2 regions of the Streptomyces sp. NPDC058459 genome follow, and region 1 is predicted to be linked to the other one. Evidence: riboswitches for the same ligand, from Rfam matches in the RefSeq annotation. Region 1 holds a riboswitch; the other holds the start of a gene.
What was found. A riboswitch is a leader RNA that binds a small molecule or an ion and turns the genes downstream of it on or off. The one in region 1 is predicted to bind thiamine pyrophosphate.
Positions count from the first base shown of each region.

Region 1 (7,768 bases):
GTCTGCGCGGATCCCGCTATCGCGGCCTCGCCAAGACCAGCCTCCAGCACCAGCTCGCCGGCGCTGCCATCAACCTCGCCCGCATCGACGCCCACCTCACCGGCGTCCCACGAGCCCGAACGCGCACCAGCCACTTCGCAGCACTTCGCCCCGCCGATCACATGATCGACGGGGCGAAGCAGACGACCCCGAATTGACCAACAGCATCCCGTCGGAGAGCGGGGCCCGCCGGTGTCGGCGGGCGCGGGCGAACGCTCCTGATGGGGGCCGGAGAGACGCAGATCCTCAAGTTCTCCTCAGAGCACCTCGGTTCGGAGGGTCACGCGCATGTCCAGACCGTAGTGTCCAGGTGCTCGATCGCCACGGGGGCGGTTCACCGGAAAAGGTGTCACATGGGCATCAGCGCACGACGCGCTCTGACCGGCGCTGTCGCGGCCTCGCTTCTCTGCCTCACGGCGGTCGACACCGCGAGAGCGGAGCCAGTGCCGGCCGACAGCACGGCCGTACCCGCCGAGTGGTACAGCATCAGGTCCGAGAAGGCCGTTCATGTGCCGTTCCGGTGGGACGGCACCACGTACAAGGACGGGCCGGGCGGCACGGTCACCGTGGTCGTGCCCCGGGGAGGGACCATCTCCGCGCGGGTGACGGGCACAGGCGAGTTCGAGGCCGGCGGGATCGTGGCGAAAGCCGAGGCCGACGTCAGTGTCAAGATCGGCGGACGCGTCACCGTCGCCCCTGGGCACTCGTACTCCCGCACCATCGCCAGAGGCAAGTACGGTCATCTGCAGTTCGGCTCCTGGGGTTACGAGGTGACCTGGAAGAAGTACCGCTCCGGCGGCGGCAACTGCGGCGGTGTCGAGATCGGGCACGGGTCGGCGACGCTGCCCACCTCCGAGACCGGCTGGAAGTACTGGGAAACCTCGTCATGACCCATACGAGTCTGCGGGCCTGGCTCGCGGCGGCTGCTGTGACCGCCTCGGTGTCGCCGCCGGCGTCGTGCGCTTCCGGCCGGGGAACGGTGACGCCACCCGGTCCAGACACCGGCCGAGCGAAGCGTCCACGGGGTGCGGAGCGTGCCCAGGACCGGGGGAGTCGTAGCCGGCGGCGTCAGCGGCGCCGGGCAGGCGGTACTCAGGGGTGACCACCTCCACCCCGCCGTGGCTGAGGCCACTGGAGTCGATCTGAGACACTGGTACCACCATGCCCAAGCCCGGAGAACTCACTTTCGTCGCCCCCCGCGGAGCCAAGAAGCCGCCGCGGCATCTCGCTGACCTCTCGCCCGCGGAGCGGAAGGACGCTGTCGCGGAGGCGGGCGAGAAGCCGTTCCGTGCCAGGCAGCTTTCGCAGCACTACTTCGCGCGGTACGCGCACGACCCCGAGCAGTGGACGGACATCCCGGCCGGCTCGCGGGAGAGGCTGCGCGAGGCGCTGTTCCCGGAGCTGATGTCGGTGGTCCGGCATCTGGCCACGGACCAGGGGACCACCCGTAAGACGCTGTGGCGGCTGTTCGACGGCACGCTCGTCGAGTCCGTGCTGATGCGGTACCCGGACCGGGTCACCATGTGCATCAGCTCGCAGGCCGGATGCGGGATGAACTGCCCGTTCTGCGCGACCGGTCAGGCGGGGCTGGACCGGAACCTGTCCACCGCCGAGATCGTGCACCAGATCGTGGACGGCATGCGGGCGCTCCGGGACGGGGAAGTCCCCGGTGGGCCCGCCCGGCTCTCCAACATCGTCTTCATGGGGATGGGCGAGCCGCTCGCCAACTACAAGCGGGTCGTCGGTGCCATCCGGGCGCTGACCGAACCGGCGCCCGACGGGCTCGGGCTGTCCCAGCGCGGGATCACCGTGTCGACGGTCGGCCTCGTGCCCGCCATCCACCGCTTCGCCGACGAGGGCTTCAAGTGCCGGCTGGCGATCTCCCTGCACGCCCCCGACGACGAACTGCGCGACACCCTCGTCCCCGTGAACACGCGGTGGAAGGTGCGCGAGGTGCTGGACGCCGGGTTCGAGTACGCGGAGAAGTCGGCCCGCCGGCTGTCCATCGAGTACGCGCTGATCCGGGACATCAACGACCAGGCGTGGCGCGGTGACCGGCTCGGCCGGATGCTCAAGGGCAGGCCCGTGCACGTCAACCTGATCCCGCTCAACCCCACCCCGGGCTCCAAGTGGACCGCCTCCCGTCCCGAGGACGAGAAGGCGTTCGTCGAGGCCATCGCCGCGCACGGCGTGCCGGTGACCGTCCGGGACACCCGCGGTCAGGAGATCGACGGGGCGTGTGGCCAGCTCGCGGCCACCGAGCGGTAACCTGGGCCGGTCAGCACAACGTCATACCCGTACACCTTCGTACGGTCATACATCTGCATATTCCGACAGGGGAGCGCCACAGCGCTGAGAGTGCGGCGACCAGGCCGCAGACCCTCTGAACCTCGCCCAGGTCATTCCGGGTAGGAAGTTCGGTCATCACTCAAGCTGTTGCGCCCTGCCCGGCCTCCCGCACGGAGTCCGGGCGGGGCCGCGTCTCTTCCTGGCCCACCCCAGGAGGACCACCAGTGCACACCAAGACCTTCGTGGCCGCGGCGGTCGGCCTCGGCCTGCTCACGCTCTCCGCGTGCGGGTCCACCGACGCCAAGGGGGCAGCGGACACCAGGACCGTGACCCTCGTCAGCCACGACTCGTGGGCCGCGTCCAAGAACGTGATCGCGGACTTCGAGAAGCAGTCCGGCTACCGGGTGCGCGTCCTCAAGGACGGCGACGCCGGACAGGCCGTCAACAAGGCGGTCCTCACCAAGGACAACCCCCAGGGCGACGTCTTCTTCGGCGTCGACAACACCCTGCTCTCCCGCGCCCTCGACAACGGCCTCTTCCAGCCGTACGCCGCCAAGGGCCTCGACCAGGCCGACCCCGCCTTCCAGCTCGACCGCGCCAGGCACCGGGTCACGCCCGTCGACCACGGCGACATCTGCGTCAACTACGACAAGGCGTACTTCGACGAGCACAAGCTGAAGCCGCCGCGCAACTTCGCCGACCTCGCCGACCCCAGGTACAGGAACCTGCTGGTCACCGAGAACGCCGGCACCTCCTCGCCGGGCCTCGGCTTCCTGCTCGGCAGCGCCGCCGCCTACGGCGACCAGGGCTGGGCGGGGTACTGGAAGAAGCTCAAGGCCAACGGCGTCAAGGTCGTCGACGGCTGGGAGCAGGCGTACTACCAGGAGTTCTCCGGCTCCTCCGAGGGCAAGAAGGCGGGTGGTGACCGGCCGCTCGTCGTGTCGTACGCCTCCTCGCCGCCCGCCGAGGTGATCTATGCCAAGAAGAGGCCGGCGACCGCCCCGACCGGTGTCGCGGAGGGCACCTGCTTCCGGCAGGTCGAGTTCGCCGGGCTGCTCAAGAACGCCAGGAACGCCGAGGGCGGCAAGGCGTTCCTCGACTTCCTGCTGTCCACGCGCTTCCAGCAGGACATGCCGCTGAACATGTTCGTGTACCCGGTGATCAAGGACGCGAAGGTCCCCGCCGAGTTCACCGAGTACGGGCCCGCCGCCAAGGACCCGGTGACCATGGCGCCCGAGAAGATCGCCGCCAACCGCGACCGGTGGGTCAGCTCGTGGACGTCACTCGTACTGAAGTAGCGGCGGCCGGGCGGCGAAGCCGCGGGAGCGTGGCGCGGCTGGGGCTCATGGCCCTGCCCGTCGCGTTCTTCGCGCTGTTCTTCGCCTGGCCCGTCGCCGCCATCACGGTGCGCGGGCTGAAGGCCGACGGGACCTGGCACCTCGGGCGGTTCGCCGAGGTGCTGGGCCGCTCCGACGTCCGGCACGTGCTGTGGTTCACCACCTGGCAGGCGCTCGCCTCCACCGCGCTCACCCTGCTGATCGCCCTGCCCGCCGCCTACGCCTTCGCCCGGCTGGAGTTCCCGGGCAAGCAGGTGCTGCGGGCCGTGGTCACCGTGCCGTTCGTGCTGCCCACGGTGGTCGTCGGCACCGCGTTCCTCGCGCTCGTCGGCCACGGCGGGCTGCTGGACGAGCTGTGGGGGGTCCGCCTGGACACCACGGTGTGGGCGATCCTGCTCGCGCACGTCTTCTTCAACTACGCCGTGGTCGTCCGCACCGTCGGCGGCCTGTGGGGCCAGCTCGACCCCCGGCAGGAGGAGGCCGCCCGGATGCTCGGCGCGTCCCCGCCGCGCGCCTGGTGCCAGGTCACGCTGCCCGCCCTGGCGCCCGCCGTGGCCGCCGCCGCGCTGATGGTGTTCCTGTTCACCTTCACCTCCTTCGGCGTGGTCCAGATCCTCGGCGGCCCCACCTTCTCCACCCTGGAGGTGGAGATCTACCGCCAGACCTCCCAGGTCTTCGACCTCACCACGGCCGCCGTCCTCACCCTGGTGCAGTTCGCCGCCGTCGGCGCGATCCTCGCCGTGCACGCCTGGACGGTACGGCGCCGGGAGACCGCGCTGCGCCTGGTCGACGCCTCCGTCACCGCCCGCCGGCCCCGCGGCGCCGGCCAGTGGGCGCTGCTCGGCGGGGTGCTCGCCACCGTCGCCGTGCTGCTGGTGCTGCCGCTCGGTGTGCTGGTGCGCCGCTCACTGGACGCACCGGGCTTCGGCTACTACCGGGCGCTCGCCGACGCCGACGGCGGTACGTTCCTGGTGGCGCCGCTGCACGCGGTGTGGACCTCGCTGGAGTACGCGGTCGCCGCCACCGGTATCGCCCTGGTGGTCGGCGGGCTCGCCGCCGCCGCGCTGGCCCGGCGGGACGCGGGCCGGCTGGTGCGCGGGTTCGACGCGCTGCTGATGCTGCCGCTCGGCGTCTCCGCCGTCACCGTCGGCTTCGGCTTCCTGATCGCGCTGGACGAGCCGCCGCTGGACCTGCGCCAGTCCTGGTTCCTGGTCCCGCTCGCCCAGGCGCTGGTAGGCGCCCCCTTCGTCATACGGACCATGCTGCCGGTGCTGCGGGCGGTGGACACCCGGCTCCGGGAGGCGGCGGCGGTGCTCGGGGCGTCGCCCTGGCGGGTGTGGCGGGAGGTCGATCTGCCGCTGGTGCGGCGGGCGTCGCTGGTCGCGGCCGGGTTCGCGTTCGCCGTGTCGCTCGGTGAGTTCGGGGCGACCGTGTTCATCGCCCGGCCCGACAACCCCACGCTCCCGGTCGCGGTGGCCCGGCTGCTGAGCCGGCCCGGAGAGCTGAACTACGGGCAGGCGATGGCCCTTTCCACGATTCTGATGCTGGTCTGCGCGGCCGCGCTGCTCGTCCTTGAGCGGCTGCGCACCGACCGGACGGGGGAGTTCTGATGCTGAACATCGAGGAGGCGACCGTCCGTCTGGGCGGGCGGCCGGTGCTGGACACGGTGGACCTCGGGGTCGCCGAGCACGAGGTGGTGTGCGTGCTCGGGCCCAGTGGCAGCGGCAAGTCGACCCTGCTGCGGAGCGTGGCGGGGCTCCAACCGCTGCACGCCGGGCGGGTGTTGCTCGACGGCCTGGACCAGGCGGGCGTGCCCGCGCACCGGCGCGGGGTCGGGCTGATGTTCCAGGACCATCAGCTCTTCCCGCAGCGGGACGTGGGCGGCAACGTCGCCTTCGGGCTCCGTATGCATGGCATGCCCAAGGCCGAAAGGGAGGTTCGGGTAACGGAGTTGCTGGAGCTGGTCGGGCTGCCCGGTGCGGACCGGCGGGCGGTGGCCGGTCTTTCGGGCGGGGAGCAGCAGCGGGTCGCCCTCGCGCGGGCGCTCGCACCCCGGCCGAGGCTGCTGATGCTGGACGAGCCGCTCGGCCAGCTGGACCGCTCGTTGCGGGAGCGGCTGACGGTCGAACTCCGGCAGCTCTTCAGCCGGTTGGGCACCACCGTGCTCGCCGTCACGCACGACCAGGGCGAGGCGTTCGCGCTGGCCGACCGGGTGCTGGTGATGCGGGACGGGCGGATCGCGCAGTCCGGGACCCCGCTGGAGGTGTGGCGCAGGCCGGCCGACGCGTTCGTGGCCCGCTTCCTCGGCTTCGAGAACGTGGTCCCGGCGAGCGTGACCGGGGCGGCCGCCGACACCCCGTGGGGCAAGCTGCCGGTGCCCGAGGGCTCGCCGCAGGGCGCCGGGGAGCTGCTGGTGCGGCCCGCCGGGGTGCGGCTCATGGCCGCCGGCGAGGGACTGGCCTGCACGGTGACCGCCCGCACCTTCCGGGGCACCCATGTGGCGCTGCGGCTCCAGCCCCGCGACGGAGGACCGCACCTGGAGGCGGCCTGCCCGCTGCGCGACGCGCCCGAGACCGGCGCCGAGGCCGGCGTGGAGTTCGACGCGGCGGAGACCGTCGTCCTGGGCTGACAGGCGGAAAGACAGCGGCCCGCCCCCGTACGAGACGGGGACGGGCCGCTGCCGTGCTCGGTGGGCGAAGGCGTCAGCTGCCGCTCTTCGCGCCACGGCGGCGCATACCGAAGTACACCGCGCCACCGCCGATGACGACGAGGGCACCGGCGACACCGGCGACCAGACCGGTGTTGGAGTTCGCACCGGTCTCGGCGAGGTTCGAGTCACCGATGGCGGCGGACGGGGCGTTGCTCGGCTCCGCGGACACCGGGGCGGCGGCGCCGCTGCTCTCGGCCGAGGACGGAACCGGGGAGGCGCTCTCCTCGGCCGGCGTCGACTCGGACGCGCTCGGCGACGGGGACTCGGAGGCGGACGGCGTGGGGGAGGGGGAAGGGGACTCCTCCTTCGCGCACGCGGTCGCCGGGGTGGTCACGTTGTTCTTGATGTCCTCGTCGACCAGGCCGGGGACCTTGATGTGGACGCGGTAGGTCGCGTTGGCCTTCCAGTCCTCGTCGAAGACGACCTTCGCGCCCTCGCGGGCCCCGGTCACCTGCTTCTCGCCGACCTGCTTCTCGTCGGCGCCGTTGTTCTCCAGGAACACGGTGACCGTGGCGGTGCGCTGCGAGGAGTCGATGTCGGTGACGACGATCTGGCCCTTGTCCCCGGTGCACAGGGCCTCGGCCGAGAAGTCGCGGATGTTGCACGCCAGCGCCTGGCTGGACAGGCCCAGCAGCAGAGCGGTGGAGGCGGAGGCAACACCCAGGATGCGCACGGAGCGGCGCGCGTTACGGCGGGATATGGACAAGTCATGTCCTTTGCTGAGTGCAGAACTGCGGCGGGAGGGTGCGGGGTTGGAGCAGTGGACAGAGCGGAGCCCCAGCTTCCCCACAAGACACACAGGTTTATAAGCGCGTCATAAGTATGTCAATGCGCAAACGGTCAACGGGCGTTGACTTTACCTTCTTATTGCTCAGCGAGACGTTTCAACGCCTCGGGGGCCAGCTCGATCCGGCCAACCAGGGCGATACGGGACTCCATCGGCCGTTCCCGCGCCAACGCCCGCAGCAGTGGCCAGGTGGGGAGCCGCTTCGTCCAGTGCTCCTCGTCCACCAGCACCATGGGGGTCGGATTACCGCGCGAACCATAGTAGTTGGGCGTCGCGTTGTCGAAGATCTCCTGTACGGTCCCGGCCGCCCCCGGCAGGAACACCACCCCGGCGTTGGAGCGGGCCAGCAGGCCGTCCTCCCGGGTGGCGTTGGCGAAGTACTTGCCCAGGTGCGAGGCGAACGCGTTGGGCGGCTCATGGCCGTAGAACCAGGTCGGGATGCCCACCGACTCGCCCCCGTCCGGCCAGCGTTCGCGTACGTCGAAGGCGGCCCGCGCCCAGTCCGTCACGGACGGCGTGAACGACGGGGCCTTGGCCAGAATCCGCAGGGCCTCGCCGAGCATCCCGTCCTCGAACGGGGCCGCGTACGCGCCGAGGTTGGCCGCC
Region 1 is NZ_JBHXLV010000027.1:577-8,344, forward strand. It holds gene ACFWN1_RS08085 (transposase) at 1-197, shown strand, start outside; gene ACFWN1_RS08090 (hypothetical protein) at 393-929, shown strand; gene rlmN (23S rRNA (adenine(2503)-C(2))-methyltransferase RlmN) at 1,201-2,307, shown strand; TPP riboswitch at 2,365-2,472, shown strand; gene ACFWN1_RS08100 (thiamine ABC transporter substrate binding subunit) at 2,553-3,626, shown strand; gene ACFWN1_RS08105 (ABC transporter permease) at 3,674-5,275, shown strand; gene ACFWN1_RS08110 (ABC transporter ATP-binding protein) at 5,275-6,294, shown strand; gene ACFWN1_RS08115 (LAETG motif-containing sortase-dependent surface protein) at 6,368-7,081, opposite strand; gene ACFWN1_RS08120 (LOG family protein) at 7,240-7,768, opposite strand, start outside.

Region 2 (7,768 bases), on a different contig from region 1:
CGGCCTGGTCGAGGGTGCCGGCGGTGTCGTCCGGGGTGCGGGAACCGTAGAGCACCGCGTGGCCCGCGGCGGTGAACTTCGCTCCCAGAGCGGAGCCCACCTTGCCCTTGCCGATGATGGCTATGTTCATGTGCGGTCTCCTGGCTGATTCGGCCCACGGGACGTGAGCGTGGGTAGGGGCGTCCGTCTCCCGGTCACGCCCGGCGGGCCTGCTTCGACTCGACGCGACCCGTCGCACCGGAGCCGGCCAGCAAGTCTTCGCAGGCCGTCCGCCAGGCGTGGTCGTCGAGGCGGAAGTGCGTGGAGAGGTAGGCCGCCGTAAGGCGCCCGACGGCGGCGACGCGCTCGGGGTTCTCGTCGGTGGTCTCGTCGGCGTCGTATCCGGCGATGCCGCCCAGCCCGTGCTCGGCGTCGAAGAGGGTGAGCAGCGTCTTGGGACCGGGGGCCAGGGTGTAGGGGTCGGCGTGCCATTCGGGGCCGGCGTCCGTGAAGTGCCGGGAGTCATCCTTGTCCCCGGCGACGATCAGCGCGGGGGTGTCCATCGTGGAGAAGTCGATGGTCGCGAAGACCGGGATCGATTCCGCCATGGAGGCGTGCATGACCTCGCCCCGGCCCGGAGCCGCGAGCACGACACCCGCCTTGATACGGGGCTCCAGTACGCTCGTCCGCTCCCCGCTCACGGGGTCGGTGACCTGGGCGCCCAGCAGCAGGTTGGCGGTGAACCCGCCGAGGGAGTGTCCGGCGACGGCGATCATGTCGTGGTCGACGCGTCCGGCGAGGTGGGGCACGGTCTCCTCGATCACGGCGAGCCGGTCGAGGATGTGGGTCATGTCCTCGGCGCGTGAGCGCCAGAACAGCGGCGCGCCGGGAGCGTCTTCGAGGCGGTGTGCCAGGGTCCTGGAGGAGAGGTGGGTGGGCTGGATGACGACGAACCCGGCCCGCGCCCACAGTTGCGCGATCGGCGCGTAGCCGTCGAGCGACGAGAGATGGTTGGAGTTCCCGTGGCCGTGGGAGAGCAGGATCACGGGAAGGTCCGTCCCCGCGACCGGGGCGGTGACGCGGACGTGCAGGTCCACGGGACGCCCCGCCACCGGCAGAACCACGGGACTGTAGGAGAGGACGGGGGTCGGCTTATCGGTGGGAGCAAGTGTGTTCATGACAGGAGAACTCCTTCGAGAGCCCCGCCGTCCCTGGCAGAGGGGGACGACGCAGGGGGGCCAAGGTGCGCTACCCTGAAGCGGAGCAACGCTCCATTTATTGTGCGGAGCACTGTTCCGCTTTGTCAACCGGTGCGGGAAGGAAGACGTCATGCCCAGCGAGCGCCCCGCCGGAACGTCGTCGGCGAAGAGCAAACGGTCCGACAGCCTGCGCAATCAGCAGGCGGTGCTCACGGCTGCCGCCGAGGTGTTCCTCACCTCGGGCGTCGATGCGCCTATCCGTCAGATCGCCACCAGGGCGAACGTAGGCATGGGCACGATCTACCGCCACTTCCCCACCCGCGCGGACCTCGTCACGGCCGTCTACTACCAGCAGATCGAAGCTCTGGCAGAGGCCGGCCCCACCCTGCTGGCCCGCGAGCGGACACCCTTCGACGCGCTGAGCCAGTGGATCGACCTGTTCGTGGACTTCCTCGTCACCAAGCACGGTCTCGCCGACGCCCTCCAGTCCGACAGCGACCGCTTCGCCGACCTCCACGCCCACTTTCTCGACCGCCTGTCGCCCGTCACCGCCGAGCTGATCGACGCCGCGGTCGAGGCCGGCGACATCCAGCCCGGAACCCGGCCCTACGAGCTGATGCGCGGCATCGGCAACCTCTGCATCGGACGCGGCAGCGACCCCCGCTACGACCCCCGCCGACTGATCGCACTGCTCCTGGCAGGGCTCCGCCGCCCCCTCACGTCCTGACCGTCCGGGGCCGCCGACGAGACAGCCGGCGCCCCGCCTCGGCGGCAGCAGGCTCCCGCGCAGCGACGAGGCCACCTACGACTCCGACAAGGTCGCCGGCGGGGGGGCGGCTTCGGCGGCCGGGGCCCCGCCCAGTCCATGGCCAGCGCGGCGGGCGCGGCGATGTCCGCGATCAGACCTTCCCGACACGTAGCGCACCTCACATTTACGGCGTTTGACTTCAAGCGCTTCAAGTGTCGGATGCTTCTCACATGTCAGCAGCAGCCCGAGAGTCAGTGGGTCTAACCATTCAGGAGATGGCACGACGGTCGGGTTTTAGTGAGCCCACGTTGCGCTACTACGAAAAGATCGGGCTGCTGGGAGAGGTCGCTCGAGACGGCTCCAGCGGTCATCGCCGGTATGAGCCAGCAACCGCGGCCCGCGTCGAGGCGCTGGCTTGCCTGCGTTCAGCAGGGGTGACAGTCAGCGGCCTGCGTCGCTACCTGGACCTGCTCGCCCGCGGAGATTCCGGAGCCGGCGATCTGCGGGACCTGTTCGCCGCTCAGGCGGAAAAGCTGGCGGCCGACATCGAGCGACTGCAGCTCCGTCTGGCGTATCTGCGCGGCAAAGCGGATATGTGGGACGCCCGTGCTCGCGGGGACGCCCCCGCCGAGAACCGCGCCGTCGAAGAAGTCACGCGCCTACTGGAACACTTCAAGCACTGAAGGATCGAAACACCATGAGCATGGCAAACAATGTGTCCGTCCCTGAGAATGCGACGGTGCTGGTCACCGGTGGCAACGGCTTCGTCGGCAGCCACGCGATCGAGAGGCTGCTCCGGGAAGGTCACCGCGTGCGGACGACAGTCCGGGGGTCGCAGCAGCAGGCCGAGAAGCTGGCGGCGCTCCAGCAGTCCGGCATCGATCCGACAGGCCGCCTGGAGTTCGTCGTCGCCGACCTCAGCGCCGATGAGGGCTGGGCACAGGCTATGGACGGTGCGACCCACGTCCTCCACCACGCCTCGCCCTTCCCGGTCGCTCCGCCCGAGACGGAGGACGAGGTCGTCCTCCCTGCCCGTGACGGTGCCCTGCGAGTCATCACCGCGGCCCGCAGCGCCGGCATTCCGCGGGTCGTCATGACGTCCTCCTACGCCGCGGTCGGGTACACGATGACACCCGACGATCATTACACGGAGGAGAACTGGACCGACCCGGAAACCCCGGGCCTGCCTGCCTACCACAAGTCGAAGATCCTGGCCGAGGCGGCGGCGTGGGACTACGTCCGCGCTCACGGAGACATCGAGCTCGTGGTGATCAACCCCACGGGCATCTTCGGCCCCCAGCTGGTGGACCGGCCCTCCGGCTCGATCGGCCTGATCAAAGCGATGCTGAACGGGTACATGCCTGTGGTCCCGGTCATGCATTTCGGCGTCGTCGACGTGCGTGACGTCGTGGACCTGCACCTGCGCGCGATGGTGCACCCTGAGGCGGCGGGCGAGCGGTTCATCGCCAACAAGGAGTCGTCCAGCCTCTTCGGTCTGGCGAACATCCTGCGCAAGCGGTTCCCCGCCTTCGCGGACAAGCTTCCTGCCAAGGAGCTGACCATCGAGGAGGTGCGCGAGGTGGCCAAGACGGAGCCCGCTCTGCGAGAGGCCGCAGTGCTGGAGGGCCGGGTCCCTGTCATCAGCAACGACAAGGCACGATCGATGTTGGGCTGGGAGCCCAGGGAGATCACGGACACCATCACCGCGACCGCCGATGCGCTGATCGAGCTGGGAGCTGTCAGCCTGTCCGACAACGACAGCCCTCGACCGTGACCACCCCACGAACGCGGCCCGCACGTTACAACCCCTAAGGGGGTGCCCTATGCGGTCTTGAGGCGCATTCCGGGAAGGCGTGAACGAATGCGGTTCGCGCGGTCTGCTACGGGACGCCGGGCCGCAGTAGGAAGCCGCACCGCCGCCGCGCCGTCCTGCTGAGCCTGCGCCGCCCCGCCACCACCTCCGCGGCCGCGACGGCCGAGCCGCTCCTCGGACGAAGCGCCTTTCGAGGGTTGCGAAGACGCTGACGCCGGTACGGGTACCCCGGCAACGACTCGCGGCGTGTCGTTTCGGCGCCGGTTCGGGATGTCCGGGGGGCTGCCTGTGGGAGACGACGGGACGGGTGCCCGAAAAGACCGTTTTGGATGTGTCGGGGTGCTCATGGCGTGGCACCCGTTTCTGCGACCCGAGCGAGGCTTCCGGATTCGGCCGTCTGCCGTTCGGGAGCCCCACGGACCCGACGAGAAAGAGGAGTTCACCTCATGCCTCGGCACATCCTCGCCGCTCTTGTCGCGGCAGCGGCTCTGGCGGGTTTCTCCGCCCCTCACGCTTTCGCGGCCCCCTCCCCCTCGAACCAGGACCAGACCTTCCTCGTGCAGTCGCACCAGGGCAACCTGGCCGAGATCGCCGCCGGCCAGGACGCCGGCAGGCACGGCACGACGGCTTGCGTACAGCGAGCCGGACAGACCTGGGTGCGCGACCACACCAAGCTGGACGCCTCGGTGCGCAAGCTGGCGTACGCCACGCACACCACGCTGCCGACAGCGCCCTCCGCCGCGCAGCAGAAGGAGCTGAAGGCGGTCCAGGCGAAGGCGGGCAGCTCCGCGTACGACAGTGCCTGGCTCAAGGCTCAGGACGCGGCCCACCGGAAGACGCTGGTCGCCATCGACCAGCAGATCAAGCAGGGATCGAAGACGAGCGAGGTCGCGGCCGCCCGGACAGCCCGCCCCGTCGTCGCCATGCACCTGGACATGGTCCGCGGCGGCGTATGCCACCCGATGCCGCAGGGCACACACCACGGCGGCTGAGGAAAGACGCACGACCGTACGCCCGTCAGCGCCACACTCAGGAGACTTCATGTCCGAGACCGACACGTTTCTGCGCAGCGCACACGACCTGGGCCTCGCGGCCTGGTTCGGCGGATCTCTGATGGGGGCCGTCGGACTCAACGGCGCCGCCGAGGCGGAAGGCGGTACGGTGCGGGAAACCGCGCGCATCGCCAGCGCCGGCTGGGCGAAGTGGTCGCCCGTGGGCGCCGCCGCCGTGGTGGCGCATCTGGTGGGCGGAGCCGGGCTCCTCAACGCCAACAAGGAACGGGTGGCCCGCCAGAACAGCGTCGCCGCCTCCACCGCGGTGAAGCTGGCCGTCACCGCCGCCGCCCTGGCCGCGACCGCGTACACCCGCGTCCTGGGTCACAAGGTCGACCTCACCACCTCCGACGACCCCGACGCCCGCCAGATCGGGGAGGAGGCGCCCGGCGACCTCGAGACGGCGCAGCAGCACCTCACTCTCATGCAGTGGGTGGTGCCCTCCCTCACCGCCGCGCTGGTCGTACTCACCTCCCTGCAGGGCGAGCAGCAGCGGCCCACGCGGCAGTCCTTGGACGTCCTGCGGCGCGTCGCCCCCTTCGGCGCCTGACACGCCGGAAGAACGAGGCGGTGGCGACACCGAAACCGGTCACCCCGGCTGCCACTGGGACGGCACGTACGGCCGGCTCCGGGGCGAGGGACCGCCAAAGTCCCAGGTGCCGCTGCCGCCCGCTCGGGGCCGCGGAGGGGCCGGTGCACATCCACCCAGTCACGGGCTGAACTGACGTGCCGGGGCGGGGTCCATGACCTCTCCGTCAGTTTCGGACACCTCTGCTCGGCAGAGATCGTCTGTCAGACACGGCCTGAGCGCCCCGGCTCCGGCCGCCATACGCAAACCGACGGGCTCGCGGCGGAAAGGAGTTGCAGTAGGCTGGCCGGCGTAACGGACACGGGGTGCCCCGTCCGAGGGCTGAGATCACACCCGTTGAACCTGAACCAGTTAGCACTGGCGGAGGGATGTCTTCCATGAGTGTGGTGCGTCTTGCCGGCGAACCGTCCACCGACGGCCGGCCACATGTCTTCGACGGGCGGATGCCTGCGGCCGCCGGTGACCTCCGCGTCGAGGCGCACGGGATAGCGCCGGTCCCCGAGAGCAACCGTTACGGCGGCCCCGGCCGCCTGTTCACCGTGTGGTTCGCGCCCAACCTCACCATGACCGGCGTGTTCACCGGCACTACCGGCGTCGCACTCGGCCTGAACTTCGGCGCCGCGCTCGCCGCCGTCGTCCTCGGCACCCTGGTCGGGGCGGTGCCGACCGCGTATCTGGGGACCTGGGGAAGCCAGACCGGTGCCGGGCAACTGCCGCTGGCGCGCCTCGCGTTCGGCCGGGCGGTGGCGCTGCCCGCCGTCCTCCAATGGCTGTCCTCGGTGGCCTGGGACGCGCTGATCGGGCTCTTCGGCGGTGACGCGCTCGCGCGGCTGTGCGGCTGGCCGTTCTGGCTCGGCGTCCTGACGATGATGCTGGGGCAGGCCGCCCTGGGCGTGCTGGGGTACGAGGCCATCCACCGGCTCCAGATCGTCATGACCTTCGTGCTCGGCGCCGCGTTCGGACTGATCGCCTGGCGGCTGCTGGACGGTGCCCATCCGGTGGCGGCCGGCAGCGCGCACGGCGCCGACCAGGCCGGCGCGTTCGTACTGACCAGCACGATCGCGTTGAGCCTGACGCTGTCCTGGGCGCCGTACGCCAGCGATTTCAGCCGCTACCTGCCGCGCGCCACCTCTCGCCCGCGCATGTTCTGGTACACCCTGCTCGGCCTCACGGTGTCCTTCGTCGCCGTGCAGGCGCTCGGGCTGCTGGGTGCGTCCGTGCTGACCGACCAGACCGCCCGGGGTGTGCAGGAACTGCTGGGCGGCGGGGCCACGGCCGCGTTCGGCCTGCTCGCCGTGGCGCTGGCGGCGGTGTGCAGCAACGCCATGAACGACTACAGCGGTTCGCTGGCCCTCCAGACCCTAGGCGTGCGTCTGCCGCGCCCGGCGGCCGCCGTACTCGCCGCCGTGCTCGGCTTTCCGCTGGTGCTCTGGATGCACGCCGCCGACACCGCGGCCCGCTTCCAGAACGTGCTGCTCTTCGTCGGCTACTGGATCCCGGGGTTCGTGGCGATCGTCATCGTGGACTGGCGGGCCCGCGTCCGAGCGCGGCAGGGCGCTCCGATCGACCTCAGGGCCGAGGAGGCGGAGGTGGCCGAGGTGGCCGAGGCAGCCGGGCAGGGCGGTACGGACGGCTCCGCCGGTCGCGCCAGGGGTGCCCGGTCCCGCTCCGGGTGGGCGTCGTCGGCCGCTTTCGTCGCCGCCTTCGCCGCGGCCGTGCCCTTCATGAACACCACCCTGTACGAGGGACCGGCGGCCTCCGCCCTGAAGGGCGCCGACCTCTCCTTCTACGTGGCGTTCCTGGTGGCCGTCGCCGTCTACGCGCCGCTCCGGCTCCGCGGCCGTCCCCGCGCCTGACCCGCGCCCGCGCGGCTGCCCTCTGCCGCACCGCCGGCGCCCCGCCGGCGCCCCGTACGCCTCAGCCCTCTCCCTCGGACTCCCCCGGAGCGAACGCGCATGTCCACGACGCCCGCCGGTCCCACCGGCCTCGCCGCCTTCGCCCCGCGGGCCCTCGCCCGGGTGCGGGCGCAGGCCCCGCTGGTCCAGTGCCTGACCAACGCGGTGGTCACCGGCTTCACCGCGAACGTCCTGCTGGCCCTGGGCGCCGCACCGGCCATGGTCGACATCCCGGAGGAGGCCGGCCCGTTCGCGCGGATCGCCTCCGGGGTCCTGGTCAACCTCGGGACACCGCACGCGGAACAGCGCACCGCCATGACCGAGGCGGCACGTGCGGCGGCCGCCGCCGGCACGCCATGGGTGCTCGACCCGGTAGCGGTCGGCGCGCTGCCGGTGCGCACCGCGCTGGCCCGGCACCTGCTGGGCCTGCGGCCGACGGTGATCCGGGGCAACGCGTCCGAGATCATCGCGCTCGCGGGGGCGGGCGGCGGCG
Region 2 is NZ_JBHXLV010000247.1:225-7,992, reverse strand. It holds gene ACFWN1_RS29370 (NADPH-dependent F420 reductase) at 1-130, opposite strand, end outside; gene ACFWN1_RS29365 (alpha/beta hydrolase family protein) at 195-1,157, opposite strand; gene ACFWN1_RS29360 (TetR/AcrR family transcriptional regulator) at 1,309-1,905, shown strand; gene ACFWN1_RS29355 (MerR family transcriptional regulator) at 2,157-2,609, shown strand; gene ACFWN1_RS29350 (SDR family oxidoreductase) at 2,624-3,700, shown strand; gene ACFWN1_RS29345 (DUF4142 domain-containing protein) at 4,186-4,731, shown strand; gene ACFWN1_RS29340 (hypothetical protein) at 4,781-5,341, shown strand; TPP riboswitch at 5,672-5,766, shown strand; gene ACFWN1_RS29335 (purine-cytosine permease family protein) at 5,758-7,236, shown strand; partial or broken gene thiM (hydroxyethylthiazole kinase) at 7,336-7,768, shown strand, end outside.
Region 2: it holds a riboswitch for thiamine pyrophosphate, as region 1 does, so the genes downstream of both, ACFWN1_RS29335 (purine-cytosine permease family protein) here and ACFWN1_RS08100 (thiamine ABC transporter substrate binding subunit) in region 1, are expected to answer to the same signal.